One region of the Desulfosoma profundi genome, then DNA from elsewhere that is predicted to be linked to it. Evidence: riboswitches for the same ligand, from Rfam matches in the RefSeq annotation. Region 1 holds a riboswitch; each other region holds the start of a gene.
The links. Region 1 has a riboswitch for cobalamin ahead of ACZ5K9_RS10870 (TonB-dependent receptor plug domain-containing protein). Riboswitches for the same ligand answer to the same signal wherever they lie in the genome.
Positions count from the first base shown of each region.

Region 1 (10,534 bases):
TGCAGGTGAGCCCCACCCGACGGCGCTCCTCTTCCAGAAGAAAGGTCAGGGCCTCGCCGACATTTTTTTCTGGGACGCTCTGGTCGTAGCTGTAGCCGGCGCTGTCCAGATGGGAATGCCGGAATCCATAGGTTTGCGAGATGAAAAACACTTCCCCGGTGGCATATCCGGCCATTTCCTGGCCGAGGACGCAGGCGAAGTCCCGGCCTCCATATCGGCGGGCTGCATGTGACGCCCCATAACCCAGGGCGCGGTAAAAATCGTTCGTGCCTCGGGCCAAGTGGGCCAGGGCCTGCTCATAGGACTCAGCGGCGCCAAACCGCAGCGGAGTGAAGGTGTCCTTTTCGTTCACGACGCCGCGTTCCAAGGCTTCCGTGGCCCAGGCGAGGCATACGCCCGCGCTGATGGCGTCCAGTCCGAAGCGTTCCATGGTTTCCAAGAGACGCAGGACCTCTTCCGGATCTGTGATTCCCAGCATGGACCCGGCCGCGAACACGGGTTCATGGTCATAGGACACCTGCCGGTAGATGTATTCGTGTGCTTCACCGAAGCGCTCCCGCAAAAGGCCGATGTGGATGCAGCCCACGGGGCAACCGGCGCAGGCCGTCTGCCTGAGGAGTCGCTCTTGGGCAAACCGCTCCCCGGAGATGGATGGCGCTGCCGGGTCATGCGTGGCTTGAAGATTTCGCCAAGGGAGCGCCCGGAGGGCGTTCAAGGGAAGGATGTTTTCGGGCGTTCCGAGATCGTGGTACTTGCGCATGGCCGGAGATCGGACGGCTTCTTGATAAATCGTTTTAAAAAGCGCGGCGTAGGCTTTGGATTCCGGAACGGGGGCACTCTGATCTCCGGAGACGAGCACGGCTTTCAGGCGTTTTCGTCCCATGGCCGCTCCCCCGCCGAGCCGCCCGAAATGGCGGTAGGTGTCCACATTGATGGAGGCAATGGGCACCAGGTTTTCCCCGGCCGGCCCGATCCGGAGGATACTCCGATGGCCGCCGCCGCCTTTATGAACCTTTCGCACCCATTTGCCCGTGGCAAAGATGTCCATGCCCCACAGGTAGTGGGCGTCCCACAGGCGGATTTCTCGAGGTCCCAAGCTGAGTATCACCGGCCGGGAAGAGACGCCGCGCACCACCAGAGCGTCGTATCCGGAAAAACGCAGGGCCAGAGCGAGCCTGCCGCTGGCGTGACTTTCCGCATACTGGTCGTGATACGGGGATTTGAACCCGAGGACGACCTTGCTCATGAGCGGCAAATAGCCCGTGAGCGGACCGATGGCAAAAATCAAGGGCTGTCGCGGGTCGTCCCACGGGGCGCTTGGGTCGCCGTAGGCTTCAAAGAGCCCAGCGGCAAGGCCGCTTCCACCCAAGTGCTCTGCCGGGCTGCCGAAATCCTTTATTTCCGCCCGGCCCGTGCCCAAATCCACGACAAGGATGCGGAAGGACGCTTTCACGAGCTCTTCTCCTTGAAATCGCTGAAAAACCTCAATCCGCCCGTGGGCTTGGAGGATGATCCCGGGGAGGACACGGTGCGCCGCGCCCCTAGGGGGCGGGGAAATTCTGGCCCTCCCGTCTTATGGGCTGCCCGGTGTCTTCATTCCCCGGCCATTTCATGCGTCGTCGTTTCGGCTTTTCCCACGTCGACCAATTCCAAGCAATCGTGGGGGCAGAAAACTGTACAGCGCCCACAGTGGATGCACACGAAAGGTTCGCGGCTTGCCGGATCCAACCAGACCGCCTCCACAGGACAGGCGTCGGCACACGACCCGCAGCGAATGCACAGGCTCTTTGTGACCTTCACGCCCCCTCCGGGCCTCTGGGAAAAGGCGCCCGTCGGGCACACCGCAACGCACGGTGCGGGGTCGCAGGCGAGGCACAGCTGCGCATCAAAGCCCGTGCTCAATCCGCCGGAACTGCGGATGCGAATCCCCGCATGCTGCCAGGACAGGCACCGGTGAACCAGTCGAGCGCACGCGAGAGCGCAGGAATAGCACCCGATACACCGTTCCATGTGAGAGGGGCGCAAAATTTTCATGGTTGCATCCGTCTATCGATTGAACAGGCGGCGGATGGCCTCCCGTTGTTCCGGAGAAAGTTCTTTCCACCGCTGGAGGTCCGATTCCACACGCCGTCGGTCTTCCGGGGGGATTTGCTGCCACTGTTGCCAGCGCTGCCGATAGAGTTCCTGCTGCTGAGGCGGTAGACTGCGGTATTCTTCCATGCGGCGCCGCATCACGTCCTTTTCTTGGGGCGGCAGAGACTGCCATTCCTGATATTGGGGAGGGAACTTTGGGCGGTTCTTTTCCCGGGAGAACAACTTGAAGACATTGCGCTCTTCCGGATCCTCAGGGCGCTTGGCATAAAGTTTTGGCGCCTGTGTCCCTGGAGTGAAAGCTTCTCGTTGGGCGAAGGGGATGGGAAGAAAGGGGTTAAAGTCTGTGCCCCATGCCGGAGCTGGAAAGATGAGGCCGACCGCCCACAGGCACAAGACGCCCACCCATCCCAGAGCCGTCCTCTGGGGTCTCATTGTGGTGCGGGCAGATCTTGTAGGAGACTCCAAGACATTGCTAGGCATAGCCATCTTTCCCGAGGTCCGAAGAAACCGGCGGCTGTGGCGATTCCAACGTCTCGGCAGGGGCCGTTTCTTCCTCGTTTTGATCGACCACTTGGACCAGTTTTCGGATCGTGTCCAGATCTTTCAAAAAATCGTAATTTTTTAGAACTTCCAGGTCTTGCGCCGGAAGCCCTGCGGTGGCTGCAGGTGCCGTCATCTCGGAGACCGCTGTCGTCGTTTCTTTCGAAACCTGTTTCCATGCCACGCCGCCGGCGGCAAGGCCAAGGCACACAAGAATCCCCACCGCCCAGGCCGGTCGGGGCAGAAAATTGCACCAAAAGGAAATTTTAGTCTTCGAGCGCTCAGCGAGGGCGGCGTTGTTCAAGGCCCATCGAACCCGGGCGTGCAGGTGCCCAGCTTCCCGGGCAGAGATTCGCTCGCGCACCGCGGCCGTTTTCACTTGGCGCATCATTTGCGTCAGTCGTTCACGTTCCGCCCTGCAGCCATCACAGACGGCCACATGCGCCGCCCATTCGGGAAGCTCCTCCGGACTTAATTCGCCGAACACGTCCAAGATGAGGGCTTCTTCGCGATCTTTGCACCCCTTCATGGTGTCCCCCTGATGTTGTCGCCGTAACCGAGGGCTGTCAAGCGGTCCCGGACGGTGCGGGTGGCGCGGAAGAGGTGGGTTTTGACCGTCCCCAGAGCCATCCCCGTCACCTCGGCGATTTCAGCAATGGTCATTTCTTCAAAAACTTTGAGGACGAAGACCATCCGCTGTTTTTCCGACAGGCTTTCCATGGCCTTGCGCACATCCCGATTCAGTTCCTTGGCCGAAAGGGCCTCCAGCGGATCTGTGGGCTCGCCGCCGTCGCCGTCGGCTGGCATATCAAAGGGTCGTTCCTCATCCTCGTCCTTCTCAAAAAAGCGCCAAGGGATAATCAACTGAAGCCGCCGCTTTTTTCTCTTGAGTGCCAGGAGGCTCGCGTTGACGGCAATGCGGCGGATCCAGGCCCCGAAGGAGGATCGGCCTTCAAATTGGCCGATTTTTCGGAAGACCTGAATGAGTGTGTCCTGCGTGACGTCCATGGCCTCATCACGATCGAACCCGCATAACGGATAGGCCACAGCGAACACCGTATGCTGATAGGCGGCAACGAGTTGGTCGATGGCCTGCGGATCCCCGGCCCGGGCTCTGAGGACCAGCTCGAGTTCGTCGCCGCTTTCCCGGTCCGTTCCATTCCCCCTATGCTGGAGCCCCTCGGGTTCTCCCGAAGTGGGCCGGCATGGGTTGGGCACCTCTATGGGACGCGTCACAAAAAGGCCTTCTGTGCGGGGTCCATTATCGGCGTGCACGCCGAGTCCAAACCTATTCTACCAGCGGCCGCCCGTTTGGAAAATCAAGGACCATCCCGGCTCTCCAATGTAACCGCTCACGTATGGGCGTCGCGGAGCCGGGTAATACCCGCATGAAGGGTAGCATGATCCGTAGTAATGGTACACATCCACTCTTCGCGGCGGCGGAGCGCACCGATAACCGGTGTGGGGATAATAGTGATGAACCACCGTTTTCGGGGGCGGGTATGGCGCCGGTGCATAGTGGTAGCTGTGATAGGGTTTCGGTTTATGGGCCTGAGCCGACGGGACGAAAGCCACGGCCATGAGCGCCACTCCAAGGAAGGCCGTTATCAACCCTCTGTTCATAGTCGTTCCTCCCATAAGAAATTCCCCATCAGACATTGCTTTTCACCCTTCTTGATGATTGGCCTTGGTAAAGGGTTTACGGGCCGATTCAAAGACGGTGTTTCTTGTCTGTTGGGGGACACTCGAGCTCTCAGATCTGATGAGCCCTTAGTCAGAAAAGCCGTTGTCCCGGCCCGACATTGAATTGCCGTGAGGTTTGAGGAAAGGAGGGAATCCTGGGATGCGGCGCGCCATGCCCGCTGATCTTGAATCAGACTTGGGGCACCTCGTCCCGGCAGAACCCCGCAAGGGTATCCATGGCACCCTCCCGGGACGGCTTGCCACGGCGACAGATCTATGCCAGTGTAATGCGCAGTGGAGAAGACTCATGGAAAAGTCGGCCCGTTTTCGGGACACCCGGGACGGGCTCCCAGGCGAGAGAAAGGAAATGCCGATGATGCATGTCCTGATTGTGGGGGCCGGGGCCATGGGCTGTCTTTTTGGCGCCCGCTTGACCACAGCGGGGGCCAAAGTCCTTCTTCTGGACGTGGACGTCTCTCAGGTGGAAGCCATCCGAACCTCCGGACTGCACCTCCGAGAACTTGACGGCGGGGAAACGATCTTCCCACTGGATGCCTCCTGGGACCCTGTGCCATGGGACCCGCCCGCGGACCTGGTCTTGGTCATGGTCAAAAGCTATGCCACACCGCAGGCGCTGCAGCTGGTGCATCCTCGATCGGTGGGACCTCGAACCCTCTTTCTAAGCCTTCAGAACGGCATGGGTAACGGAGAGCAGCTTGCCCGACTGGTGGGTCGGAACCGCGTTTTGGTGGGCGTGACTGCCCAAGGGGCGACCAAGCTCGGCCCGGGGGTGATCCGCCACGGCGGCGTTGGGCCGACCTTCTTTGGGAGTTTGTCGGGGACGAGACCGGACGAGGCGTCCGACATTGTGGCACTTTTTACCGCGGCGGGACTGGAAACCGAGTACCGGGAGGATATCCAAGATCTTTTATGGCAGAAACTCTGTGTCAACGTGGGGATCAATGCGGTGACCGCGCTGTGTGGCATTCCCAACGGGGCGGTCGTTTCCATGGAACCCGCAAGGCGCGTTTGCGAGGCAGCAGTGGTGGAAGCGGTGACCGTGGCCCGGGCCGAGGGGATTTCTCTTCCGGAAGACATGGTTGAGCGTGTCTTGGCCGTGGCGAACGCGACGGCATCCAATCGCTCGTCCATGCGCCAGGACGTGGAGGGGCGGAGGCCGACGGAAATCGATGCCATCAACGGCGCCGTGGTGCGTGCCGCCGAGAAGCACGGCCTTTCCGCTCCGGTCAATTGGACCCTGACCCAACTCATCAAAACTAAGGAATGTACTTATGCCCACGGCGGAGACACGGGAGGGACAAACCGTGAAAGCTGAACCCAAAGTCACCGTTCCTGGTATCATGGCGGCCAAGGGCCGACGCAAGCTCACCATGCTCACCGCTTACGATTACTCCTCGGCCCTCTGGGTGGACCGAGCCGGGGTGGACATGATCCTGGTGGGAGACTCCCTGGCCATGGTCATGTTGGGGCATGAGGACACGTTGTCGGTAACCATGGAGGAGATGCTGCACCACACGCGCGCTGTGACTCGTGGAGCCAGACGGGCGTTGGTCGTCGGGGACATGCCTTTTATGTCCTATCAAATGAGCGTCGCGCAGGCGGTGGAAAACGCCGGCCGTTTTCTGAAAGAAGGCCGCGCGCAGGCCGTGAAGCTGGAAGGCGGCGCCTCGGTGCTCAAACAAGTGGAGGCCATCGTGGATGCGGGGATCCCCGTCCAGGGCCACTTGGGCCTGACTCCGCAAAGTATCGCCAAGCTGGGCGGCTTTAAGGTGCAGGGAAAAGACGAGGAGGCGGCCAAAAAACTGGTGGAGGATGCCGTGGCCTTGGCTGAGACGGGATGCTTCAGTCTGGTTTTGGAAGCCATTCCCGCTGTGGTCGCCCAAAGGATCACGGAGGCGGTGCCCATTCCCACCATTGGGATCGGGGCCGGGGCGGCGTGCGATGGACAGGTTCTGGTGCTCCACGATCTCGTGGGGCTGTTCGATCGGTTTACGCCTCGATTTGTCAAACAATACGATCAGTTGGGGAAACGGCTGTTGGATGCCGTGACCCGTTATCGGGAGGAGGTGGAATCGGGGGTTTTCCCCGGCCCGGAACACAGCTTCGGGGTCACTCCGTCCTCGTGACGGTCCGACGACACCCTTGACAGACGCCGACTCTCTTGATAGCAGTTTTTCGTTCAGGCGCCGAGAGGCTTAATAGGGAATCCCGTGAGAGTCGGGAACGGGCCCGCCGCTGTGATCGGGAACGAAAGCTGCTCCACAGCCACTGCCCTCCATCGAGGGTGGGAAGGCGCAGCCGGTAGGATGATCCGAGAGTCAGAAGACCTGCCTGAAACACACGTTCGGTGGAGCCCTCGGGGATCAAGGGCGGCGAACCGAAAAGACCGGTGGATGAAAAAGGGAGATCCCGGGTTCCGTGGGGAACCCGGGTTTTTTTATGCCGGATCATGTGGTCGCCGGCCCCCAAAGGCATACGGGGATTGAAGGATGTTGACGGCGGCTGGGTTCGTCATCAACGGGCGGGTCCGTTTTGGGGCGACGGAACCCACCAGTGTGGATCCCTCTGGGAGACGGATTGGAAGGGGTGGGTGCCGCCTCCCAGTCATGGGCACAGCCGCGCACCCCTCGGATTCCGCTCAGAGGCTTGCGATCGTGGGGAAGGCGCCAGCCACGACAGGCGCTCGGAGACTTGGAAACGGCGACGCAAGAAGACCGCGGTTCGGCGGGGCCGCCGCCCCGCTCCGCATGTCAAGGAGGTAAAAATCCATGCGGCACAGGGGCAGGCACTGGGTGGTGACAGGGGTTGTGGCCTTCGCGTGTTGTGTTTCGGCGGTGCTGGGCCGAGCGACCGAGGCGCCGGTGTGGAAAACAGAGGATGTGGTGGTGACGGCGACGCGGACCATGGTCCCGGTGGAAAACCTCGGGGTGTCGTCAACGGTGATCACGGAAGAGGAGATCAAGGCGCGCCGGGCATCCGACGTGGCAGAGCTCCTTCGGGATGTGGCAGGTTTTCATGTCGTGCGGTTCGGATCCCGCGGCTCGCAGTCGGTGATTTTCCCGCGAGGCGGTGAACCCAACTATACCCTCGTCCTCATCGACGGTGTCCAGGTGAACCTCGGAGGAGGCGACTTTTACTGGGAAAATCTTTCCACTGACAACATTGCGCGCATCGAAATCGTTCGAGGACCCCAAAGCGCCCTTTATGGATCTGACGCCATCGGCGGCGTCATCCAGATTTTCACCAAATCGGGATCCGGCCCCGCATCCGTGGATCTGTCCACGGCCCACGGGGTGCGCTCGGAACGGGGTCGATATGTGGGGGAACAACGGGTGCGTGTGTCCGGCGGCACCGACCGGTTCGGCTATTCCGCAGCCTACGGCCGCATCGACGACGGCGGTATCCTCAAAATAAACAACGACTATTGGAACAACACCTTGAGCACCCGTTTCGATTTCTATCCCAAAGACACATGGGAAGTGTCGCTCACCGGCCGGTTAACGGACGCCTCTTATGAATATCCCACGGAGAGTACCGGCGATAAGTATTCTCCCTTGGATCCCAACCAGACCCAGAAAGAGCAAGACGCCGTGTTGGGGCTTTCCACCCGTGTCCAAAGCAAACCGTGGTGGGAAAACGTCCTCAGCTTGGGCGTGCACCAAAATCGCCGGCGAAATCTGGATCCCTACAACGAAGAAACCGATCTTGCCGATTCTTTCGGCCGATACAACGAAACCCGGACGACCTTGGATTATCATGCCAATCTCCAATGGGCTTTTACGGAAAACGTGGCATCCGTCTTCACTCTGGGCTACGAACGGGATCAGGAACAATACAGGCAAAAGACCGTCTATTTTGACATCTCGTCCCTTGGCGCGGATCGAACCAACGATGCCATCTACCTGCAAGAACAGCTGACCCTTTTCGGACGCCTCCACCTGGTGGGTGGTTTCCGCATGGAAGACAACAGTGCCTTCGGCACGGAAGTCACCCCGCGTGGGGCCGCTGCTTTCGATGTCCGGGAAACCGGAACCACGTTCCGCGTAGCGGCAGCCAAGGGGATCAAGGAGCCCACATTTTATGAAAATTTCGCCGACGATTCCTGGACGCTGGGCAACCCGGACCTGGATCCGGAAAAGTCCACATCCTGGGAAGCTGGGGTGTCGCAACGCCTTGGCCACCGGGCCCGGATTTCGGCGTCCTATTTCCACAGCCGATTCACCGACCTGATTGCCTATGTGCCGAGCCCTTTTCCCCCACCACCGGAAAGAAATCCCAATTTCTTCAATATCCAGGCGGCCAAGGTCCACGGTGTGGAAGTGGAGCTGCAGGGACGCCTCATGGAGAATCTTTCCGCGGGGCTGAGCCTCACATTTTTGGACTCGGAGGTCACTGATGACGGAGGGTTGGATTCGGTGGCTTTTCAAGAAGGGAAACAACTCCTGCGTCGGCCGAAGACGTCCGCCACCGGCTGGTTGGACTGCCGCTGGCAACGATTCCATGGGCGGTTGACCGGCCATTATGTGGGAAGCCGGGACGATGCGGATTACAGGGATTGGACCGCACCGAAACGCACGACCTTGGATGATTATCTCGTCGTCGATGCGTCGGTGGCCTATCAGGTGCCGACCGTGGCCACCATCAAGGACATGGAGATTTTTCTGAAGGGGACGAACATCTTGGATGCCGATTTCGAGCACGTTTTTGGATACTCCACTCCGGGTGCAGCCGTCATGATAGGTGCCGCGTTTCAATTTTAATCGTGGAGCACGACTCGCGTAATGGAAAAGCATTCCTCCCTCTCATGGCATAGTTCCAAAGCATCCCTCTGCCTGGTTGCGATGTGGGCCGTGCTTATCGCGGTTTCCCCAGGCCAAGCGAGGGAAGTGGTGGATCTTGTGGGCCGCACCGTCCGCATGGCGGACGTTCCGCAAAGGGTGGTCACCCTGGCTCCGAGCCTGACGGAAATCGCTTTTGCCCTGGGAGTGGGCGGCCGCGTTGTGGGGGTGAGCCGTTACAGCAATTTTCCCGCTGAGGCGCAGGGCATTCCCCGAGTCGGATCCTATGTGCAGCCGGATGTGGAAAAGATCGTCGCACTGAAGCCCGACCTGTGCTTGGCCGTAAAGGATGGAAACCCCAAGGAGGCGGTGGAAAAATTGGAGCACCTGGGGATTCCCGTCTATGCCGTGAACCCTAGGAGCCTGGATGGTGTCATGGAAACGCTGCTGGCTCTTGGGGACGTGCTGGGAGCCCGACAGGAAGCGGAATCCGTCGTGGCGCGCATGCGGGAGCGGATTCGAGCCGTGGACGAACTTCTTTGGGGGGTGTCCGAAAGACCCGGCGTCTTTTTTCAAATCGGGGTTTTACCCATTGTTTCCGTGGGGACAAACACCCTCGCTCATGAACTCATCGTTCGGGCCGGAGGACGAAATCTTACCGAAGGGTCCGAACCATACCCCCGGTTGAGTGTGGAACAGATCATGGGGCTGCGGCCGGATGTGATCGTGGTCTCCTCCATGGAGCGGGAGCAGGTTTTTGAGCAGGTCCGGGACCAGTGGCGGCGTTGGCCGGGGATCCCTGCAGTGGCCGCCCATCGCGTCCATTTGGTGCCCTCTGATCTCTTCGATCGGCCGGGCCCGCGTTTGGTGGAGGGATTGGAATTGCTGGCAAAGCTCCTTCACCCGGAGCGTTTTCATGACCGACGGTAGTCCGAATCTCGTTCCCGATGTCGTCAGCGGGCCTGTGACCGCGGGTCGAATCTTCGCGGTGGTCCTCCTTTCGGGGGCGGCTTTGGCGGCGTCCATGATTTTCGGCATGGCCGTAGGATCTTCGGGCGCGGATTTCGCCGCACTCTTTCGCTCATTCACGGGAAAAGAAGCCGTGGATGCCACGATGTGGACCATCCTGTGGCAGCTCCGTTGGCCACGAGTATTGACGGCCATGGAGACAGGTGGTGCTTTGGCTCTGGGAGGTGTCGTGTTTCAGGCCCTTTTGCGCAATCCCTTGGCCGAACCGTACATCCTCGGCGTATCAGGTGGAGCGGCGGTAGGGGCCATTCTGGGAATCCTTTTGGGGCTGTCGCCTTTTCCTGGGGTGAGCGCGGCCGCGTTTGGAGCAAGCGCCCTGTCCTTGGCTGTGGTGCTGCTTCTGGCGTCCGGGCGGTCCGGGCTGCGTCGAGACGCCCTGCTGCTTTCCG
Region 1 is NZ_AP042420.1:2,513,785-2,524,318, forward strand. It holds gene ACZ5K9_RS10830 (aldehyde ferredoxin oxidoreductase N-terminal domain-containing protein) at 1-1,453, opposite strand, end outside; gene ACZ5K9_RS10835 (4Fe-4S dicluster domain-containing protein) at 1,594-2,034, opposite strand; gene ACZ5K9_RS10840 (DUF3106 domain-containing protein) at 2,047-2,526, opposite strand; gene ACZ5K9_RS10845 (hypothetical protein) at 2,567-3,163, opposite strand; gene ACZ5K9_RS10850 (RNA polymerase sigma factor) at 3,160-3,870, opposite strand; gene ACZ5K9_RS10855 (hypothetical protein) at 3,928-4,257, opposite strand; gene ACZ5K9_RS10860 (ketopantoate reductase family protein) at 4,691-5,653, shown strand; gene panB (3-methyl-2-oxobutanoate hydroxymethyltransferase) at 5,610-6,464, shown strand; cobalamin riboswitch at 6,503-6,687, shown strand; gene ACZ5K9_RS10870 (TonB-dependent receptor plug domain-containing protein) at 7,107-9,098, shown strand; gene ACZ5K9_RS10875 (ABC transporter substrate-binding protein) at 9,120-10,046, shown strand; gene ACZ5K9_RS10880 (FecCD family ABC transporter permease) at 10,033-10,534, shown strand, end outside.

Region 2 (10,534 bases), 1.5 Mb from region 1:
CATCCTGACCGCCGCCATGGTCGGCAAAACCCACGGAAAGCTCATTGCGGAAAAAATGGCTCAACAGGGAAGGCGCTTGGAAGAAGGCTACTTGACCCTGTTCGCCGTAGGCGCCCAGCTCAAAGAACGCTTCGGCGACGACTTTGAGAAACTCCCGCCTGGAGCCATCGGCATGTACTCGTACATCGACCGGTTGCGCCAGGGTCTGCAACAGCTCATGGCCGGCGCCCGAAAGTTTGCGCTCCAATACATCGACCGAAACGACATTGTGGCCCTGACGCGAGAAGCCGCGGATATCTCCGGCATCCCCTACGTCATGGACAGCGACCGTGAGGAAATCGAGAAGATTCTGGGCTAAGGGATGAATCGGCTCTCTCGCCAGGACCCAGAAGCCCCGGGGACCTTGAGGTCCCCGGACCGCCACATTAGAGAAGGAGTCAGCCATGTCCAAGAACGTCTGCGCCCATTTGTGTAAATCGTGTTATGCCGCCCATGTGTGTGCGGTGCACGCCATCACCGAACTGAACGGTTCCGTGTTGATCAATGCGGAAAAATGCATCGGCTGCGGATCCTGCAAGACGGCTTGCGTCGCCTTCGGATTTAAAGCCCTTCAAAGCAAGTCCACAGCGTCTTTCATGAAAGACGCGTGAGATTCTCCGCCCCATGCTCTTTAGGAAGGCCGTCGGGGTTCGGTGCACTCCAGGCCCCGGCTCGCCTTCCTCCGAAGAGCACTCTGGGCGTGCATCGGCGCCGGTCCCCTTCTTCCCACCGGAGAAGCCGGCGTGGTGGGAAAAGCCGCGCCATTTCAGACTCCTCGCCCCCGATCCGTTTCATCCATGGGAACGGAATGACGGGCCGGTTCCCTCAACTGGCCTTCTATTGCATCCGCGGATCTCAAAATTCGGGTTTCTCGTTACGATCAACGAACCCGCTTCCTTGTCTTCCGGCCTTTTCTGACTATTGCAGGATCACCCAAAACAAGCGCACGGTCTCCGATCCCAGATTGCGCCATTCTGAAGGAATGGCCGACGCCACATAGATGACGTCTCCTCTCTGAGCGACAAAGGTCTTGCGTTCCAAGACAAAGGAGACCGCTCCGCTCAGAACGTATCCGAGCTCCTGTCCCTTTCGCCTGAAAAAATGAATGCCGGCAAGGCTGCCGGGATCCATTTCAATGAGATAAGGCTGCGCCTTGGCTGCAAAGTCCCATGGGACAAAGGATTTGATGCGAATCCCTGGAGAAGCTGTGCCGATGGTCTTCACCACGGAGGCATCCGCTTCTCCAAAAACGGGAGATTCTTCAGTAGCTGAGTCTTCTGCGAAGAAAGACGCCACAGGGACCTGGAGCACTTCGGCCATTTTCATGAGAGCCGGGATGGACGGGTAAATCATGTGGCTTTCCACTTGGGAAATGGTGCTGGGCGTCACCCCGATGAGACGCGCGAGTTCCGTTTGAGAAATCCCTTTTTCCGTGCGGACTTGTTTCAAACGGCGCCCAATCCCGATTCGGTCGCTTCCCCGGACGTCCTGGGCAAACACCACCTGAGATCCGTCCATCCAGTAAACGACGGGATCGCCAAGAGTCGGCACGTTCCTCCCTTCCGCCTTATGCACCGTCAATGTGGTGGTGCCGCGCTTTACCGCCAGTTCAATGACCACTTGCGCAATTTGATTGATCTGGGCCCGAAGCCGCGCGGAGTGAGCCTTTTTTTCCATTATCCAGTAGGCGACGGTGTTGAGTTCGTACAGGCGCGGGCAGGAGTGGCTGTAAAACCTGGCCATGTCCTCTTCCCCACCCCACAGCTCTTGCATTCCCGTCAGGCTCTCGAAAACAAATCCCACCACGCCATGGAATTCTCCATGAAGCCGGTAAAGCGTGTCCGTGAAATGACCGACATCTCCAGGCTCATCCAACCGGCAGATGCGGCACGGCCACCGGCCAAATTCATGCTCGTAAAAGTCGAGAAATGGCGGAGAGCCTCGTCCTTTCCCAAAAGTGAAGCAGTCCAAGAGGAGAAACTGAGGATTCCGGGCGACCTGGCCCAACCGCTCCAGGAGATTCCTGGGAGAGCGGTCAAAACTTGCGTAGATCACCGGACGACCTTCCTCGAGGCATTTTTCCATGAAACGCAGACAGAAAAATGGGGCCAGACTGCCGGCGTCGTCATACCAGATGACATTATCCCCAATGACAATGCCGTCGAGCACGCGATCCAAATCCGGCACACCGGAAAAGATTTTTTGCCTCTCCAGCATCAAACTGATGCCTCCCCTGCAAAGAGATGACAACGTTGACGTTAGTCGAGCTGTGAAGCGGCGTCAATGCATCGGATAATACCACATCTTTGTTCTTGGGGGAGTCGGGCCCCGCCGGAAGCTTTTGCCCTCAAAGATCGGCTGTGTTAGAGTTCCGCTGCAGGACCAACTCGTGTCGAAGAGGAGCACACATGCCCACCGTGGACAACAGCGACAAAGACGATCTCTCGACGTGGGCCTCTTTGTGTCATTTCAGTGCATTGCTCGGCGCCGTCTGGTGGATTCCCACAAGCACACTGTGGCTTCCTGTCGGACATGTCCTGTGCCCCTTAGGGGTATGGCTCGTCAAACGAAAGAAATCTCCGAAGATCGATTGGGCGGGCAGAGAATCTTTGAATTTTCAAATCAGCATGACCGCCTACGGCGCACTGGGGGCCCTGCTTCTTCCGGGAGTGGGTGCCACTCTGTGGCTGTGGACCCTGGCCCTGACGGATATTTACTGGATTGCACGAGCCGGTGTCGCCGCCAGCGAGGGACGCTTTTTTTCCTATCCACTGGTATTCCTGAGGATCTTTCGGGAAACCGAAGCCATTCGTGCCATGCGTGAAAAAGAGCCTCTCTGAGGCTTATTGGAGGAGTGCCCATGACCCCCTCCCCTGAACGGCTGGTGCCGGTGCTGCGCGAGGGTGTGGAGGTGATCAAGATGGTGCTTTTTAAGTACCTGAAGGAACACATCTCCACAAGCCGCCCTCTTCTCCAGGCCACAGAAGCCCTTCGCCTGACGGGTGCCGCCGTCAATGAGCTCTTCGGACATGCCCCCTCGGAGGAACCACACCTGTCGTTCGCTCTGCGTCACGCCGCGCACATCCAAGAAATCCTTCGGGAGATCCCGAAGGATCTTGCTCCGTTAAGGGCGCCGCTCACCGACGCCCTGCGCATGCAATACCTGTGCGATCGGTTGGAGGGAAAGGATTCGCCGGAGGTTCTTAAGCAGGCCGAAAAACTGGGAATCCTCATGGTGGAACGCGAGGTGCCGCTGCCTGCGTCTTTCATGAGCCTCGTCCGTAGCTGGGGCGTGGCCAGTGGGCTCATTAGCGCCCCTATCCCCCAAGGGTCGCAAAATCCTTAAGAGGTCTAGGACTTCAGGTCCAGATCGTCAGGACTTCCGGCTGAGCTTATCCAAAAGCGCACCCGCACCCTCTGTGGCTTTTGAGGCATGTTCTCGTGGCAACCGGCCGCCCTGGCGGATCTAGGGAGACCTCCAGGGTGATGGCGGACAAACGGTCCTTTCGGACGAATCGGGCCCTCGCGCCCTGGCTGGATCTCAGGGACGGCCTCTTGGTGTTTCCCAAGTCATGTCTCGAGAGGGCTGGGTGGGCCAATCGGTTCGGACCGGTTGTCGCCGATGCCGCACAGACCCGGGAGTTGACAGATAAGCCGGAAGACTTTACGCTCCAACGGCGGCTGGGGCATCCCCGGCGGTACCAAAGGGTTTGGGGAGGAGTCCGGGCTTTTCATCACCACAGACGAGGCTGACAATGCGCATGAAGAGGGAAAAACATAAGCAGACAGAACGGATCTGGAAGAAAAACGGTCGTGGATTCACGCTGATCGAGCTTTTGATCGTCATGGTCATTCTGGGTTTGTTGGCCGCTTTGGTGGCTCCCAAAATGTTTCAAAAGGTGGGCACATCCAAAATCAAAGCCGCCAAGGCCCAGATCGCCCTGCTCGGCACAGCTTTGGATGCCTATCGCTTGGATGTGGGCCGGTACCCGACCACGGAGCAAGGTCTCCGGGCACTGCGTGTGAACCCGGGTTTTGACACGTGGGATGGGCCGTATCTTCCCAAAGACGTCCCTAAGGACCCCTGGGGTCGGGACTATGTTTACCGCGCTCCTGGGCAACACGGAGACTACGATCTCTATTCCTTGGGTGCCGACGGTCAAGAAGGCGGAGAAGGAGAAAACGCCGACGTGGCCAGTTGGCAATAGAAGGACGGCCGGGGCCCCGCACGTGCGGGGCCCCGGCTTCATTGAAAGTCCGCGGCACCTTGCACGATCAAGCGCACCGATACGTCTCTTCGGTTTCCTTATCCCACCCGTCCCATAGATACGCCGCTTCCCGCCCATGGGCGATGACCCGGAAAGCGTAGCGCACCTGCTCTTCATAAAAACGGCAATAGGGACTGGGGGCATCGAGTCGACCTTCGACCGCCTGGACCTCTGCAGGACAGGGCGCCCCGCAGAAGTGCCGAATGGCGCACCGCCGACACGGTTCGATCTTTTCCACAATCCTGGAAGTCACCGCCTGGAAAGGACGGCTCTCCAAAAGAGTTTCCACATCGTCCCGGAAAAGATTCCCTCCCCGATACTCGGGAAACCCGATGAACTCACTGCACGGAAACACATCCCCGTGGGCCGACACCGCCAAGAAGCAGCGTCCTCCACCACACGGAGAAATGTCGCACATCAGCCGACGTCCGGTGGGGCCGACAACTCCCGCCAAGACATTAGCAAAGTTGGCCACGACGAGCTTCCGTCCGGTTCTCTCAAACAGTTCGTAGCTCCGGTCCAACGCCGAACAAAACGATTCAGCCAAGACCTCGTCGTTTGGTTTGAGCTCCATGCCCCCGCTGCGGGTGCATCGAACCGGATTGAACATGACAACACCCACGCCGGCGTCATGGTAAAAATCCACAAGTTCCGGAAGCAGCGCCACGTTTTCCCGGGTCACCGTGGTGATCACGTTGAAAGCCGGGTACGACGCCAACTGCTCCATTACCCTCACCACTTGGGAAAAAGCACCCTGTCCATGCCAGTTCTTCCGCACGGCATCCGCGGTGGCCGCCACATGGGCATCCAGGGAAATGCCGATGCCCACACCCCGGGATGTGAGGAAGTCCATGGCCTCATTGTCCAAGAGCGTGGCATTGGTCTGGACGCCGAAAAGAAAGCGGTCGCCGTAGCGATCGATAGCCGTGAACACGGCGTGCCGAGCCAGCATGGGTTCCGAACCATGGAAGATGAGCTGAGGTTTGACCCCCGGTTCTCCGTTCCGCTCGAAATACGCGAGAAGGCGTTCGAGGGCGAGGCACAGCTCCTCTTCCGTCATCGTCCGGCCGTTTCGACGCATGTCTTCCGGTAAGTAACAGTAGGTGCAATTGAAGTTGCAGCGCTCCGTCGGGTTGAAATAGACAGCGGAAGGTTTCAAGCCAAAACGGAGGCGCTGCATCTCCTCCTGGAACACCTCCCTTTGTGCCAAAAAGGATTCCAGCACGCGCCCGGAAAGAGCTTCCGCCAGCGTGTGGACTTCCACAATGGCCCAAAAGGCGCTATCGGGCTCCACAACGGCCACATGGTCCGGCATTCCGATATCGAGGATGGAAAAGCTCGGGCCGTCGCCGGTGTTGGCATAAGGGATACGGCCCGACGGTTGAACTTGGCGTTCCATTTACTTATCCTGTTTTTCTTTCTTGGTGGGGGTCAGCAGAATGTAATGGGACAGCCCCGTCTGGTCTCCCAATTTCCGACATCGCCGACGATAAGAAATGATCCGATCCACTTTTGGCATTGTGTTTTCCTCCTGTTTTTTCAAATGGTCATCGTGCGCAAGGACCGCGGACCAAAGAGAAAGCCCGGAGCCAATCCGCATCACGCCGATTCGCTCCGGGCTTCCTTTGCCATCGGTTACCCGGCATCTTGTTTTCCAGCAGGTCTTCTGGCTCTCGGATCCTCTGAAGGGTTGCGGCCTTCCCCTCGGGGTGGTCCCCGAAAGTGACCGGTCCGATCCCTCGGACCTCTGCGACCCTTCATCCCCGATTACAGCGGCGGGACCGCCACGGATTTGCACCGTGTTCCGGGATGCTGGAAAACCTCTTGCTACCATGACTTATTTTTCACGGACCGAAGCGACTGTCAAGATGTAAGTGATGGGCCTGAACCTGTAGGTCTTAAAGCTCTGGGACTTCTGCCCCAAAGAACAACCTGTGGAGGAACTCCAGCGTTTGCTGCTGATACGCGGTCCTCCCCTGCTCGGAACTCCCTCCGCAAAGCACACGACAGACAACGTCCGTCGGGGATTCCGGATCGCAATGCGTCGCCCAGGGGAAGAAAAAAGATTCCACTTGGAAAGGGATGGCGTCCTCAAGAGCTTTGCCCGACCCATAGGCGTTGCACGGGCCGGGACGGGAGCGGATGCTGACAACGGGAAGCGGCGTCAGCTTTGCCGCCGCCTCGAGCGTCTCAAGATCGGGAACGGCATCCAAAAGCACGAGGGCGTCGATGTCCGCGCCGTCTCCTTGAACTCTGACCGCCGCCTCAACACTTATGGCAGCCCCTGCACTGTGTCCACCAAGAGCTATGCGCTCCGGATCGCCTACGCCATACAACGGATCGCCGGGATCCGACGCCCTTTGCCGAAGCCAGCGGACATGATCTATGAGATTGTCGATTTGGTGGGCTTTTTCAAGAGTCGCTTCATCCACAGGGACGACATTCGGTGTGTAGGTAATGATCCCTGCACACGCATAGGATGCCGCATTGGCCATGTGACGTCCGTAATCTCTCGAAAAACCGTGGGATAAAATAAATATGGGAAAGGGAGCTCCCGGCCGCCTATCCGATCCCTTGGGGAGAAACATGGCCCCTTCAATGCGATCCCCCGCCGCTGTCACTCGAACAAAGTGAGATACCACGGCGCACGATATGTCCGCAGCCGCCGCAGAAGACAAAGCCTGACCGCACACCCCCATCCATACAGCCAACGCCGGCCAGAGCTTATTTTTCATCATCAAACCTCGCTTCGGTCAACAGGGGTTCTCTGCACGGCATAAGCCGCAGCCTGATCCCGCTGAGCCCGATCGAGAGAACGAAAAAGCGGGGGAAAATTCCCCCGCTTTCTTCCACCAAGACCGAAGGGCTTCGTTCGGCCGGAGTTTAATGTTTCACCTCGATCCTCTTGGGCCGGGAAGCTTCCGCCTTGGGAATCTCGATCCGCAAGACCCCGTCTTTGTAAACCGCTTCGATCCCCTCAGACTTCACTTCCGCAGGCAGAGAGAAAGAACGAGCGAAGCACCCATATCGACGTTCCACCCGATGGTAGGACTCGCCTTTTTCTTCTTTCTCCTGCCGTTTCTCACCCTTGACGGTCAGTACATTATCCGTGATGCTGATGTCCAGATCCTTCACATCCACTCCCGGAAGATCGGCTTTGACCACAATTTTGTCTTCCGTTTCGGAGATGTCAAAGGCCGGCACCAGAACCTTTTCGTCGCCCCACACGGCAGGAAGGGCTTCCTCAAAAAACCTGTCCATCCAATCGAAGGCCCTCGGCCATGCAAGGAGCGACTCCCTTCGAGTGCGAGGAACCAATCCCAGCATGTCCACTACCTCCTTTAATGAGAGTTTCTACTGACCTTGACTTCCAATTTCCGATAAAAAAATAATTTCTTCCCCATTCGTGTCAAGTCCCCTTGGGCCTGGCGGGGTATGGCTTTCGCAAGGTTCTGTCCGTGCGCGCTCGGTTGGGGGCACATTGAAGGACTACCGGACAGCAGCTGCCGGAGGAGCTCTATGGCCATCCTCGTTCGGTTCCGCGAACCTGCTCTGGAGTCATGAGTCTGTGCGCAGGAATTTCAGGCGGACGAGAAACCCGCTTTCTCAGGGGCCGGGCTGCGGAAGGCTCGCAGCCGCTTGACTCTCCGGCACTCCCTGAAATTCCGAGCCAAGAAGTCTGCCGGCACCACCCAACGGGATCTTTGGACAACGCGGAGGCAGGTCAAAAGATGTCTTTGTCTCCTGTTTCTTCAAGGAGCTTCTTGAACCGCGCAGAGTTTCTCACCTTTCGGGCGGCAGCCCCTTCCGCGTCTTCCACGGTGAGATGAATTTCACCGCATTCAGGGCATGTGACGTTGATCTGATCCCCGATAATGCGCTCCCGGATTTCATCCACGGTCATGTGTCCGAGAAGTCCGCATCGCGTATCCACTCGCCGCGCCCGGACCCGATAAGGGAAAGTTTTTTCGTCCGGCATGCCATAATCCCTGAAAAAGTTCTTGGTGCCCCCGTGTTCCCGCCCGACTGAAATGGACGGACTCACGGCTTCATGAACACGGCCCCGAGTCCGCATAAGACCGCCGCTTCACAGAACCGAGAGACAGTGTCGGCGGCATTGAGTGTGGAAGGGCGGATTTATGGACCCAGAGCCAGGGTCTCCACCGTCTTTGCCATTTCTCGACAGGCCTCCACGAATTTTTCCGCCTCAGACGAAGCGCACCATACCATCCGAAATCGTTCCGACTCCAACCCCATAACTTCCATCATTTCAACAATCACCGCCCGTCGTGCTTCCGCCCTCAGATTCCCATCCTTGTAGTGGCATTCCCCCGGCCGACACCCCATCACCAGCACCCCGGCCGCTCCAAGATGGAAAGCTTCCATGACCAAATTGGGATGGACCATCCCGGAACACATCACCCGAACGATCCGCACGGTTTCTGGATAGTCCATGCGCCGTATTCCGGCCAAGTCCGCTGCACTGTAAGCACACCAATGGCAGGCAAACACAATGATTCTTCCACTGCGGTCACGAGACCCCATCATGCCGCTCCACTTTCTTGCGGACGCAGAAGGGCATGAATCTGTCTGGAAAGCTGCGCGACGCTGAATCCGGCAACGCGGATGCCGTCTTTTGGGCATGTCGCCTGACATATCCCGCAGCCTTTGCAAAGAGCCGTGTTCACCACGGGAAGCTGGATTGTTTTATTTTCCTCCGAGGATTTTTGGGAACGACCGTCCCACTGGATCGCTTGATAGGGGCACACGTCCACACATAAGGCACACCCGTCACAATTTTCCGAGACCACGTGCGCTTTCACGGCATCCAAAGCTTTGCGTCGGGTGGAGAGAACTGCCGCCGCCCGGGCGGTCACGGCCTGTGCCTGCGTCATCACTTCATCCAAAGATTTAGGCCCATGAGCCAACCCGGCCATGAAAATCCCCTCGGTCAAGAATTCCACCGGCCGCAGCTTGGCGTGGGCCTCCTGAAAGAACCCGTCCGCGTTCAATGGCAGTTTGTAAATCCGGGCCAACTCGGCCACGTCCGGGTGCGGCACAATGGCCGTTGCCAAAATGACGACATCCGCCCGCAAAACAAGAGGCGTATTGAGCACGTGATCGGTCACCCGAACGTAAAGTTCGTTGGGACCGAGACGCACCGTCGGCTTTTCCTGCAGTTCGTAGTGGATAAAAACGACACCTTGTTCTCGTGCTTTTCTGTAAAGGGACTCCCTCAATCCGTAGGTGCGCACGTCCCGGTACAGGATGTAGATTTCCCGGCTAGGGTCTTCCTCCTTCAGCTCCATCGCAGACTGGATGGCATGAGTACAGCAAACGCGGGAGCAGTATGGGCGCCCGGGTTCTCGCGAACCCACGCATTGGATAAAGACAAAGGTTTTGGCTCCCGCGATCCGTTCGTCGCCCACTGTACGCAGCTTGTCGAACTCCAAGGCCGTAAGCACCCGCTGTGATTCAGCGTACCCGTATTCTTCCGGCTTGTGCGCCATCCCGCCCACAGCAAGGACCGTCACGCCGTGATCCACGGTGATGGTCGCCCCTCCCTTTCTGATGGTCGATCGGAAGTTACCCACAAAACCTTCAGCGGCCACCACGTCACTTTTCAAGTACACACTGATGTACGGATGAGACCGGACCCTAGCCGCGAGGCGATCCACAAAGCCCGGAATATCTTCCCCTTTCCAAGTGCGGTAAAGATGGCGGGCGTTGCCCCCGAGCTGGGAACTCTTTTCCACCAGGTGCACCGGAAATCCTTGATCGGCCAAGCCGAGCGCCGTCGTCAACCCGGCAACCCCGCCCCCGACGACCAAGACGGTCGGATTCACATTGACAGTCACCGGCGGCAATGGTTCCTGAAGGGCGACTTTGACCACCGCCATGCGGACCAAGTCCACGGCCTTCTCCGTGGCCGCCTGTGGATCCCGTCCGTGAACCCATGCCGCCTGATTGCGGATATTGGCCATCTCGAAAAGGTATTCGTTCAGACCGGCGTTCTTGAGGGTTTCCCGAAAGAGGTTTTCATGAGTGACCGGTGAACAGGCGGCAACCACCACACGGTTCAGGCGATAGGCTTCAATACTTCGTCGGATCAGTTCCTGGCTGTCATGAGAGCACGCAAAAAGTTTTCTTTCCACATGGGCCACATGAGGCAATCGGGATGCCGCGCGCGCCACCGCTTCCACATCCACGACCCCGGCGATGTTCGA
Region 2 is NZ_AP042420.1:180,623-191,156, forward strand. It holds gene ACZ5K9_RS00710 (FMN-binding glutamate synthase family protein) at 1-358, shown strand, start outside; gene ACZ5K9_RS00715 (4Fe-4S binding protein) at 444-650, shown strand; gene ACZ5K9_RS00720 (helix-turn-helix domain-containing protein) at 958-2,256, opposite strand; gene ACZ5K9_RS00725 (DUF4870 domain-containing protein) at 2,448-2,879, shown strand; gene ACZ5K9_RS00730 (hypothetical protein) at 2,900-3,385, shown strand; gene gspG (type II secretion system major pseudopilin GspG) at 3,795-4,247, shown strand; gene cbpB (peptide-modifying radical SAM enzyme CbpB) at 4,315-5,706, opposite strand; cobalamin riboswitch at 5,947-6,178, opposite strand; gene ACZ5K9_RS00745 (alpha/beta hydrolase family protein) at 6,206-7,045, opposite strand; gene ACZ5K9_RS00750 (Hsp20/alpha crystallin family protein) at 7,191-7,634, opposite strand; gene ACZ5K9_RS00755 (hypothetical protein) at 8,032-8,286, opposite strand; gene ACZ5K9_RS00760 (hydrogenase iron-sulfur subunit) at 8,445-8,855, opposite strand; gene ACZ5K9_RS00765 (FAD-dependent oxidoreductase) at 8,852-10,534, opposite strand, start outside.
Region 2: it holds a riboswitch for cobalamin, as region 1 does, so the genes downstream of both, cbpB (peptide-modifying radical SAM enzyme CbpB) here and ACZ5K9_RS10870 (TonB-dependent receptor plug domain-containing protein) in region 1, are expected to answer to the same signal.

Region 3 (10,534 bases), 1.3 Mb from region 1:
GCGGCTGGATCCGGGCCGTCTGGAGTCCGCTCGGCGGGGCGAGCCTGCGGGATACTCTCGAGGGAGGAATCGCGCGGGCTTGGGCCGCCGGGTCGGCGCTCCCAGGACCGGGCGGTGGGCCACGGCGCCCGCGGGGTTGCGCCGCCGTGGATCCGGCAGCTGCCAACGACGCCGAGTTGTCGAAGGCATGCCGCCCACGACAGCGATCGGTTCCACCTCGGGGATGAGTCCCGGACAATGTGAGAAACAGGGGAGGGAAGAATGAAGACGCGCAGCGCGATGATCTTATGGGCCGCCTTGACCGTGTGGGCTGCGGCCGATCCCGGTCAGGTTTCAGCCCTTGTGCAAGAAAGGACCGTCACGGTCAGTCAGAGCGGCGTCGCCTTGTTCCGGGAAGTGGACCAAGTGGCCGTGCCCCCGGGACGTCATACCGTGATTCTGGAGGGTTTTCCCCAAACTATGGATCCGGAAACACTCACCGTAAGGCCTCTGACCGAGGTGGAAAACCTGATTCCCTACACGCTGGTGGCCCATTTTCGGCCTATTACGGAAAACCAACTCCTCAAAAGCTATGTCGGTAAACAGCTGGATGTGGTCATGACCAACCCCAAGGGCAGTCTGGACGCCCGAATGGTGCGACGCGTTCAATTGGTCTCCGAGGGGGCTGAAGGCGGATCCCCGGTGTTTCTGACGGAAGAAGGGGTGTACACGGGCGAATATCATGGCATCTTTTTCCCGGCTTTGCCGGAAGGGTTGAGCACGACGCCTTCAGCTTACTGGGACGTGGAAAACAAGGGGAAAGCGCCGGTGGAAGTGCGTGCGGAGCGGCTTTACGAGGCCGGCGGATTGCATTGGAAGGCGTTTTATGTCCTTTACATGAAACCGGAGGCGACCGAGGCGGCGTTGGAAGGTCGAGTTGTTCTCCACAACACCACGGAAGTGGATTTTCCAGGAATCAAAGTGGTCCTCCTGGCCGGGGATGTGCGCCGGGCAGGCCGGCGTGACCGGTTGCCCCGGGCGCCCATGGCGGAGCTGTCCAAAGCCGCCCAAGCCGCTGCGGTGGAAGAGTCCCCGGCGTTCGAATACCACTTGTATCGCCTTCCCGAGCCCATTGCATTGAATGCGGGGGATCCCGTGCAAGTCCTATGGGTGAAAGCCCCGGCGGTGCCCATTCAGAGGCGGCTGGTGAGCACGGGGGACGGGTCGGGAAGCGATTGGGGCGTTGAGCGCGCGGAAAGCCGCATGCAACCGGTTCGGGCCGTGATCGACATTCGCAACGAGGTGGCCGGAGGGTTAGGGGTCCCGCTGCCGGCGGGGGTCGTTTCCGGACGTCTCATCACAGAGCAGGGCGAGGCCATCCCTCTAGGAGAGGATACCATTAGGCACACACCTGTCCACGGAACGCTCCATCTGGAGTTCGGCCGTTCCTTTGATGTGCAGGTCGAGCGGATTCTGGAGGACAGGAAAAAAGTGGGCCAACAAGGGCAACGCCTGCGTTGGGTCCTCACGGTGAAGAACAGCAAAGGGCACCCCGAACGCGTTCACCTGGAAGACACGCTCCCCGGCGATTGGAAGATCGTTCAATCCAGCCAGCCATACGATAAGGTTCACGCCGGGCTTGTGCGCTTTCCCGTGGATGTGCCGGCTCAAGGTCAGGTGCAGGTGACCTACGACGTGGAATTCACCGCACGCTAGGGCCTCGGCCACCCCATCTTCCCGTGGGATGGGCTCATGGGAAAAGGGACGGGTAAAGCCGCCGGGCGAGATCTTCTGCGGCCTCCACAGCCCGAGGTCCCGGTCGGGAATAAAGGGCTTCTTCCACCATGAACACCTGTCCGGATCGTACCGCCCGGAGCGCCTCGAAATGGGGACGGTGGTGAGGGGGAACCGGCTGGGGATTCATGGGGCCTTTCTGGACAATATAGACGTCCGGGTCCATGGCGAGGAGGTTTTCCACCGACGTTTGGACGATGGCTTCCGGCAAGGAGACGGCGTTCACGGCACCGACGGCGTCCATGAGCGCCTGCGGCATGCCGCCGAGACCGGCCACGGCCAGAGGTTCCGCCCGGATTTCAAAAACGAGCCTGGGCCGATAGGAAGCCTGCCGACAGTGGGACCGAAGGGCATCCAGGCGCCGGCGTAAGGCATCGACGCGGGTGCGGGCCTCTTCGGTTCGGCCGGTGAGGGTCCCGAGCCGTTCCATGGCGGAAAAGATGCCCTCGAAATCCTTGGGAGCAAAAATGACCACGGGAATCCCGGCATCCGCCAATCGAGCCGTTTCCGGAGTGGCGCTTCGACGGCTGGCGCTTTGCACGACCAGATCTGGTTTCAGGCCGATAATCATTTCCACATTGGGGCGCATGTGGGTCCCGACGGCAGGCAACTGCTGGATTTCCGGCGGGTAGATGTCGGCATGCGTGCGCGCGGCGACGACCGGCCCGGCGCCGATGGCGTAGAGCATTTCCGCGAACGCCCCGTAAAGCGGCACCACTCGTCGGGCCGGTGCCTCAAGCCGGACGGTTTGGCCCATGTCGTCGATGACTTGGATGATGGTCTTATCGGATGCTGACGATTTTCCAGAAAGGATGAAAATCGCGAGCCCAATGACCCATAGGGCATGTTTTCGTTGGATCATGGCCGAACACCTCCGTCTGGAAAGCGCGGATGCCGGATGGTCCGACATCCTTTGCCGACCCGCCTGGAACTTGTGAACCCCCTGAGTCGGAGAGATCGAGTCGATCGGGAAAGCTGCATTGCCGCAGAGATCACCGTGGACTTCAGCGTCTTCCATGGGAGGGGGGACTCCGGGGGACGGTGTGACCGGGCAGCGGCATCCGTTGTGCCAGTGAAGTTTGTGTCCCATTTTCAACCAGCGGGTCCGTGGATCCGGGTGTCTGAAGGTCAGCCCATGCGGTCTCGTTCCCCGGGATCAGGTTGACCATCGTACCAAACCACCTCCGCGTGCGTCTTGTCCTTATGGGGGCCCGCCGCTCTGGGCGCGGCCGTGATCCAAGGGACCGGACCCATTCCGGGCAAGCCCAGGGGCCTGCCCCTCCATTGCCCTTGACTGAGGGGTGGCACCCCTTCAAGACCATGCACGGCACACCGTGTCCCGGTGGCCGGGATTGCCCGGATTCCCGCGACTTTTGTCGGTACCCTGGGGCTGTGACCTTCGTGCTCACCGATAACCGACGGAGAGGCTCCGGTCCAGGTGGAGCGGCCCCAGGATCATCGTATCGCTCGGGCGGTTTCCAGAGGTTCCTTTGCGGGAAAATAAACCTGGCGCACCCCATGGTGGCCAGGCACGTCATAAACGACGGCCGAGGTGTCATAGACGGCTTCCAGAATCTTGGGATCGAGAACGTCGCCGGTGGGTCCGTCCGCGACAAGGCGTCCGTGTTTGATAAAGACAAGGCGTCGGCAATAGACGGCGGCCGTATTGATGTCGTGGAGCACGGCGACGATCGTCCGCCCTTCTTTTTCATGCAACGTTTTGAACACATGAAAAATATGGAGCTTGCGGTGGACATCCAGGGCCGAGACGGCTTCGTCCAGGAGGAGGATGGGCGTGTCCTGAGCGAGGGCTTTGGCGACAAAGACCCTCTGGCGCTCCCCGCCGCTGACCATGGTGATCGGCCGCTCGGCCAAGTGCACGGTATCCGTCCACTCCATGGCCCGACGGATCGCCGCGGCATCTTCAGGGGTTTCTTCGCCGCCGCGCTTCTGGTGCGGGTATCTTCCCATGGCCACCACATCCCGGCACGAGAAAGCATAGGGCACGTGGACATCTTGAGGGACGACAGCCAGGCGCCGGGCTCTTTCCCGATGGGGCAGGGTTTCCAAAGGGCGGCCGTCCACGCGGATGCGCCCCGACGACACGGGCAGGACGCCGCTCAGGGCCAGGATCAGAGTGGTTTTCCCGGATCCATTGGGCCCCAAGATGCCGACAAATTCCCCCGACCCAATCGTCACGTCAATATCGTGAAGAACCTTTCGATCCGGATAGCCGCAATGGACGTGTTCGATCTGGATCACAGAGCGACAGCCTTTTTTTTGTGCACCAGAAGGTAGGCGAAAAAGGGTGCCCCGAGGATGGCCGTCACGACCCCAAGGGGGATTTCCCGCCCGCCGGAAAGTATCGTTCGGGCGAGGGTGTCCGAGATCAGCGTGAGCAGGGCGCCGAGGATCATGGAGGCGGGCAGGAGGTGCCTATGGGCGGGCCCGAGACACAGGCGGGCCACATGGGGCACCACCAACCCGACGAATCCCACGACACCGCTGACGGCCACAGCGGCGGCCGCCACCAGGGAAGCCGCCGCCAGAAGACGTCGACGCACGGTTTCCGTGGCCACCCCGCTTTGAAAAGCCACGGCGTCTCCAAGGGCCAAAAGGTCCAATTCCCGGGCGTACACAAAAATGATCCAGGAGCCGACGAGCAGATACGGGGTCACGGCGAGCACATGACGCCAGCTCCGCCCTGCCAGGCTGCCCATGATCCAAAACACGATGGTCGAGAGGGATTCTTCGTGAAGGCTCTTGAGCAGGCTGATGCAGGCCGACAGGAATGTGGAGACAATGATCCCGCCGAGAACCAAGGTGGTGGGATGGATCTTGCCCTGAAGTCGGCCCAGGAGCATCACCACGCTCAGGGCCCCGACGGCACCCCCGAAGGCCGCCACCGGCAGCAGACTCATGCCCGCCAGCTTCCAGGACGCCCACCCGAAGAGGATGGTCACCGACGCCCCGAAAGCCGCCCCGGTGGAGACGCCCAAGGTGAAAGGGTCGGCCAGGGGATTGAGCAGAATGCCCTGATAGACGGTGCCGGAAAGCGCCAAGGCGGCCCCCACGACCATGGCCAGGACCACTCGGGCCAACCGGAGGTGGACGAGGATGTATTGGGCCGTGGCGGCATCTGCAGTTCCGGGGTTGGGGGAAGACGAAGAAAGCAAAGGGCTGACGGCGCGCCACAGGGCACCGGCGTCTATGGGAAAGGGTCCCACGCTGACGCAGAAGACGGAAATGGTCGGAAGAACACAGAACACCGCGGCCCAGAAGAAACGCCGCCTCCGCCGCTGCCTCTGGGACAGGGGCGGAACAGAAGCGGCGAGGCCCGGATCGCGGGGCATGGAAAGATCCGCCGTGGGGTGCGCTTGTGCGGGGGCCACCGGACTATTCCCCATGGGCTGCCGTCGACCGGCCGGGTTTCTTGACGATGAGAAGGGACAAGTAGTGGGGGGAAAGGTTCTGTAACGCGTGGAAGTCCCTGACCACCACCTGGCCCTCCAAGCCGCATCGGCTCACAAAGCACACGGAATCTTCCAATCCCAGATTCCGGATCTGCTGGAGGATTTGAGGGAACTGCTTATAGGTTTTCATGAGGACCACGTTGTCGGAGAATGGAAGGACCTCGGGGAGCCGTTCCCCCCCTTGGCCCCGGAGATGACCGTCAGGGTTTCTTCGGCCTCCGCCAAAGCGACCCCGGCGCAGGCCGCCGCCGCCTGGTAGGATGTGATCCCCGGGACGATCTCCACGGGGACCGAGAGCAGACGATGACGAATCTTTCGCAAAAGATAAATGAATGTGCTGAACGTCATCGGATCGCCCAAGGTCAGGAAAGCCACGTTCACGCCCGCAATGAGCCGTGCCGCCACCGTGTCGCAATTGGTCCGCCAGGCCTCTTCCAGGCGGTTCTTGTTGAAGGTCATGGGAAAATCCAAGAAATCCACGGGGACGCCTTCGGGAAGATGCTCCCGGACGATCTCCAGGGCCAGGCTGTAATCGTTGGATGACGACGACGCGGCAAACACATGTCCGACACGGCCGAGGACTTTCACTGCCTTGAGGGTGAGCAAGTCCGGGTCTCCGGGACCCACACCGATGCCGTAAAGAGTTCCCAGCATGGGGATCTTCCTTTCTCGTTAAAGCTGACGCCGGAAATGGCCGGCCTGCCGGAAGACTGACCGTTCACGATCGCTCATTTTCATGACGGCCTGAACCACGGGCCAATTCCAAGAGAGCATGGAGGATGGCCACGGCCACAGGGCTTCCCCCTTTGCGGCCGAGCACGGTGATGGACGGCACCTCCCGGCATTGCCACAAGGCCTGCTTCGCCGTATCCGCCTGCACAAAGCCCACGGGGACGCCGACGACCAACGCCGGGCGGATGTCCTCCTGCGCAATGAGGCGGAGGGTTTCCAACAGGGCCGTCGGGGCGTTTCCGATGGCCACGACGGCTCCATGGAGTTGTGGTCCAATGCGGCGAAAAGCGGCGGCGGAACGGGTAAGGCCGTCCTTTTCCGCCGCGCCTTGGGAGTCGGGGTCCGATGCCGGGACCTGGACGGCGTTGCCGAACCAGCCGAGTCGCGTTGCGGAGAGCCCCACGAGAATCATCCGCGTGTCCACAAAGATGGGAACCCCCCGCCGCACCGCGGCGCATCCCTCCTCGACCGCCCGTTCATGAATGCGGATAAGCTTCGCGAATTCAAAGTCCCCCGTTGTATGGATCACCCGGCGGACGATGGACCACTGATCCCCAGGAAAACTGTGCGGCCCCATTTCCGCATCGATGATGCGAAAACTTTCCTCTTCGATAGCCTTTCCCGCCGAAACGAGCGCAGCCGGCCCATCGTTCGGTTCTTCGTGTGCCCCCTTCATACGCCGCCGCTCCTGAGCAACAAAAAAATCCTTGGAACTTTCTCGTTCCAAGGATTGCACCCTGTTTCCTTCATCCCCATGTTCGCGTCAGGACCCATTCCACGAAGTCCATCCGCGGGGAGAGGCCTTTGCCATCGGCATCTCTTCCCTCATGGCGTCAGGCAGGTCTTCTGGCTCACGGATCATCCTCATGGCCGCCCTTCCCATCCCATGGTCATGGGACAGTGGGATTCTCGGCCTTCGTCCCCGTTCACAGCGGCGGGACCGCGACGGAATTCCACCGTCTTCCCTTTTGAACCCGCATTCGGGTACCTGACCCCTCCGTCTTGTCAGAGAACAATGCCTTGCCGCTCTTGTAGAGCAAAGCTGTGGGACCGTCAATAGTGGAACGGCACTCCCATGTCCTCAGCCCCAGCCACGGCGCGCTGAACCGTTTTCCGTGGGCCGCTTTCAAACGATGAGCCCTCGCCGACGCCCCTCGTCTCGGGCCATCCACATGCCCCCGGGGAAGATCGGACGCCGCATCCGGCCGGCCGGAGATGTCTTCGTCGGGCGCCCTGGACGCGGCGTCCTCACCCGTGACGCAGTCATCCCCCGTTTTTCCGGGGGTGCGGAAAGGTTTTCCCGAGACCGGGGGCCTGCTGTGGGACAGGGGTTCGCCGAGACAGGCTCAGCCGTCCTGATGTTCACGGTCTTCCAAACGAATCATCCCTGTCTTCTTGATGGCCGCGACCCCCCCTTGAACGTTCACCGCGTTCATGATCCCGGCCGCGCGCAACTGGAGCAACGCTTCGTAGGAGCGCACCCCGGAATTGCATACGACGAAGAGCCGCTTGTTTCTGGGGACGGCATCGAGCCTCTCGGTCAAGGTTTCCTGAGGGATGTTCAGCCAACGGTCTCCGAAGGCTTGAACAAAAGGTGCGGCGTTTCGGGGGCCGCGCACATCGAGGCAGACCACGTCCGGGCCGCCGTCCTGAAGAAAGCAGGTTTCGAAATCGTCGGGGTCCGCCGTCACGTTGTAGCCGTCCAGGATGTTTTCCGCGGTGTTTCCCAAGGCGTTCACAATGTCCATAGCTGCGGCGAAGGGAGGCGTGTAGGCGACTTCGAGGTTGGACAAATCCTCGACCGTTCCGCGACGGGCCAAAAGAGCCGCCACGGCGTTGATGCGGCCGACGAGCGCGTCGCCGTTTCGGCTGACCCCCTGGATGCCGAGAATCCTCCGAGTCTTACGGTCCACCACGAGGGCCAAGGTCATGAGATCTTGGGTCGGATAGAAGTGCGCCCGGTCGGCTTGAATGACCAAAGCCTGGATCGCATCGTAGCCCTCCTCTGTGGCGGTCTTTCGGGAAATGCCCGCCGTCGCCACCGCCAGATCAAAAATCTTGACGGCAAAAGAGCCGACAGAGCCTTCGAACCGCGCACAACCGCCGGCGATGTTCGTCCCGATGATGCGCCCTTGGCGGTTGGCCAGGGACCCTTGGGGGAAGTGAAAAGGCTTGCCCGTCACCAGGTGCATGACTTCGATGCAGTCACCCCCGGCGTAAATGCATGGATCGGAGGTCTGGAGGCGCTGATTGACCACGATGGCGCCTCGGCTGGAGACGAGCAAGCCGGCTTGCCGGGCCAACGCGCTGTTGGGTCGGACGCCGACAGCCGTGATGACGATGTCCGCTTCCAATTCCCTTTGAGTCGTCCGGACCGTGAGGGTGTCCCCGTTCCCGTCGGCCGCCACCTCCCGGACCGTCTCCCCCGTGTAGACGGACACCCCGCGTTCTTCCAGATGTTGAGACACCATGCGGGCGAGCACGGGATCGAGCACACCGGGAAGGACATGCGGGGCGATTTCCACCATGGCGGTCTCGACGCCCCACATGTCCGTCAAAGCCTCGGCCATTTCGCACCCAATGGCCCCCGCTCCGATGATCACCGCACGGCCGATGGCCCCTTTGCTCAGCATCTCTTTGATGGCCGCCGCATCGTGGAGATTGGACACCCGCATGACCCGAGGATGATCGGCTCCGGGAATGGGCAGCCTGTGGGGAAGGCTCCCTGTGGCCAATACGAGGTCATCGTATGGCAGTTCCTCCTCGGTGTTGGATTCCAGACGATTCACCCGCAGCGTTTTCCGTTCCCGGTCAATGGCCACCGCCCGGGTTCGCGTCATGACCCGCACCCCCTTGGCTTTTTCAAAGAATTCAGGAGTGCGCAACATGTGGAAACTGGTGCTCATCAGCGCGGACAGATCGCTCACGTCGCCGGAAATGTAATAGGGGATCCCGCACCCGCCATAGGAAATGTATTGGTCCTGATCCACCATCACCACGTCGAAATCTGGGCGGAGTCGCTTGATGCGGCAGGCCGTTTTGGGTCCCAGAGCCACCGCCCCGACGATGACCACGCGTCGTGTCGCCATAAATCCCCGTCTCCTTTTCGTCACTGATTGCCAAAACCGCGAACGGCCCCACAGTCTGGACACGTCCACGTGATGCCGTTACAGGTCATTCCCCAAAAATTTTCTTCCATACAATCGTTGCAGATCATGAACCCGCATGGGCACGTCCAGCAAAAGGGCTGTTCATGCCCACAGGTGGTACAGATGTAGCGATCGGGGCGTCGGCGTTTTCGAACCGTCCCGTGGGCGCCCTCCGGGTTTCGCTCGGGAGGCGGAGGGATTTCAGACACTCTCTCTGAAGCCATGGCCTGGAGACCTTGTCCTAGGGTCCGTCATCGATGCCGATCCATGTCCCGCAACCGCCCCGCCCGGACCTCTTTCCCCCGGGTCCATGGCGGGCGGGGGTTTTTTTCTTTTGACCGTGGTCGTATAGCATTCCGAGCTTGACAACGACAAGAGCGCCGGGGTGGTCTCGGACCGATGCGTTCTCAGGGGATTGTCGGTCGCCGTCCTACGGCCAGGTCGTGCACGGGGATGAGAATGTCGGCCATCGCCCGAACCCTTTGGATGCTGTCGTAGGCGGCCAGCGCATCGGTATGCACGCCGGGCGTCACGGCAGGCCCGGTTGGTGGAAAGTTCTTGTCGTTACAGCAAAAACCCGTGATCACGGCACGCCCTGCAGCGGTGTTCACCACCACGGACTGGCCGCCTGGGGTATGCCCGGGTGTCCAGACCAACTCAATACCGTCGCGAAACCGCACATCTCCTCGAACCGTCTCGATCTTGAGCCCATCCAAAAGGCCGGGGATATACCGATGGTCCAACGGGTGGGGGTTTCGGTAAAAATCATACTCGGCTTCCTGGACCACCACCACGGCGTTGGGGCACTTTGCGTCGTTTTCGCAGTGATCGTTGTGCAAATGCGTGTGGATGATCACATCCACATCTTCCGGTTTCAGACCGACGCCGGCCAAAGCCTCTTCGAACTCCTGAATCTTGAGCCCGGTGGTTTCGGCCACATGGTCGGGCACCATAAACTCCTCGAGACCGGTGTCCACCAGAATGGTCTCTTCCCCACCTTCGATGACGAACATATAGATGGGAATCCAGATGCGTTTGCCGTAATCCTTGAGGTACGTCATGATCCCCTGATCCGTCTCGTTGGCTCCCACAACAAGCGGTCGAATCCTGTATTGGCGCATCATCCGTTCTCCTTTCCCGTGGTGCACGTGAACCCGCTTCTCGCACACGCCGATAAAAAATGACTTGCCCTCAGCAAAGACATGTCATGTGAAAAAAGTCAAGAACGGTCGGCTTCTCTTCAGGCTTTCATCGGCGACGTTTGTTGAGGATCCACTCAATGACGCGTCCCGGATCGGGTTGGGGGATAACGGCGGAGGACGGCCGGGACGGTGCCGAGCCGTCGGTGGGCGGGCTGGTAGAGGCGGTTTCGCGGACCGGTCCGGCCGCGGATGGGGCGGGCAGGGA
Region 3 is NZ_AP042420.1:1,205,666-1,216,199, reverse strand. It holds gene ACZ5K9_RS05340 (DUF4139 domain-containing protein) at 262-1,695, shown strand; gene ACZ5K9_RS05335 (ABC transporter substrate-binding protein) at 1,730-2,635, opposite strand; gene ACZ5K9_RS05330 (ABC transporter ATP-binding protein) at 3,229-4,035, opposite strand; gene ACZ5K9_RS05325 (FecCD family ABC transporter permease) at 4,032-5,165, opposite strand; gene ACZ5K9_RS05320 (hypothetical protein) at 5,170-5,376, opposite strand; gene ACZ5K9_RS05315 (SAM-dependent methyltransferase) at 5,373-5,900, opposite strand; gene ACZ5K9_RS05310 (precorrin-8X methylmutase) at 5,965-6,654, opposite strand; cobalamin riboswitch at 6,798-6,985, opposite strand; gene ACZ5K9_RS05305 (FAD-dependent oxidoreductase) at 7,325-9,067, opposite strand; gene ACZ5K9_RS05300 (N-acyl homoserine lactonase family protein) at 9,535-10,251, opposite strand; gene ACZ5K9_RS05295 (ExeA family protein) at 10,376-10,534, opposite strand, start outside.
Region 3: it holds a riboswitch for cobalamin, as region 1 does, so the genes downstream of both, ACZ5K9_RS05310 (precorrin-8X methylmutase) here and ACZ5K9_RS10870 (TonB-dependent receptor plug domain-containing protein) in region 1, are expected to answer to the same signal.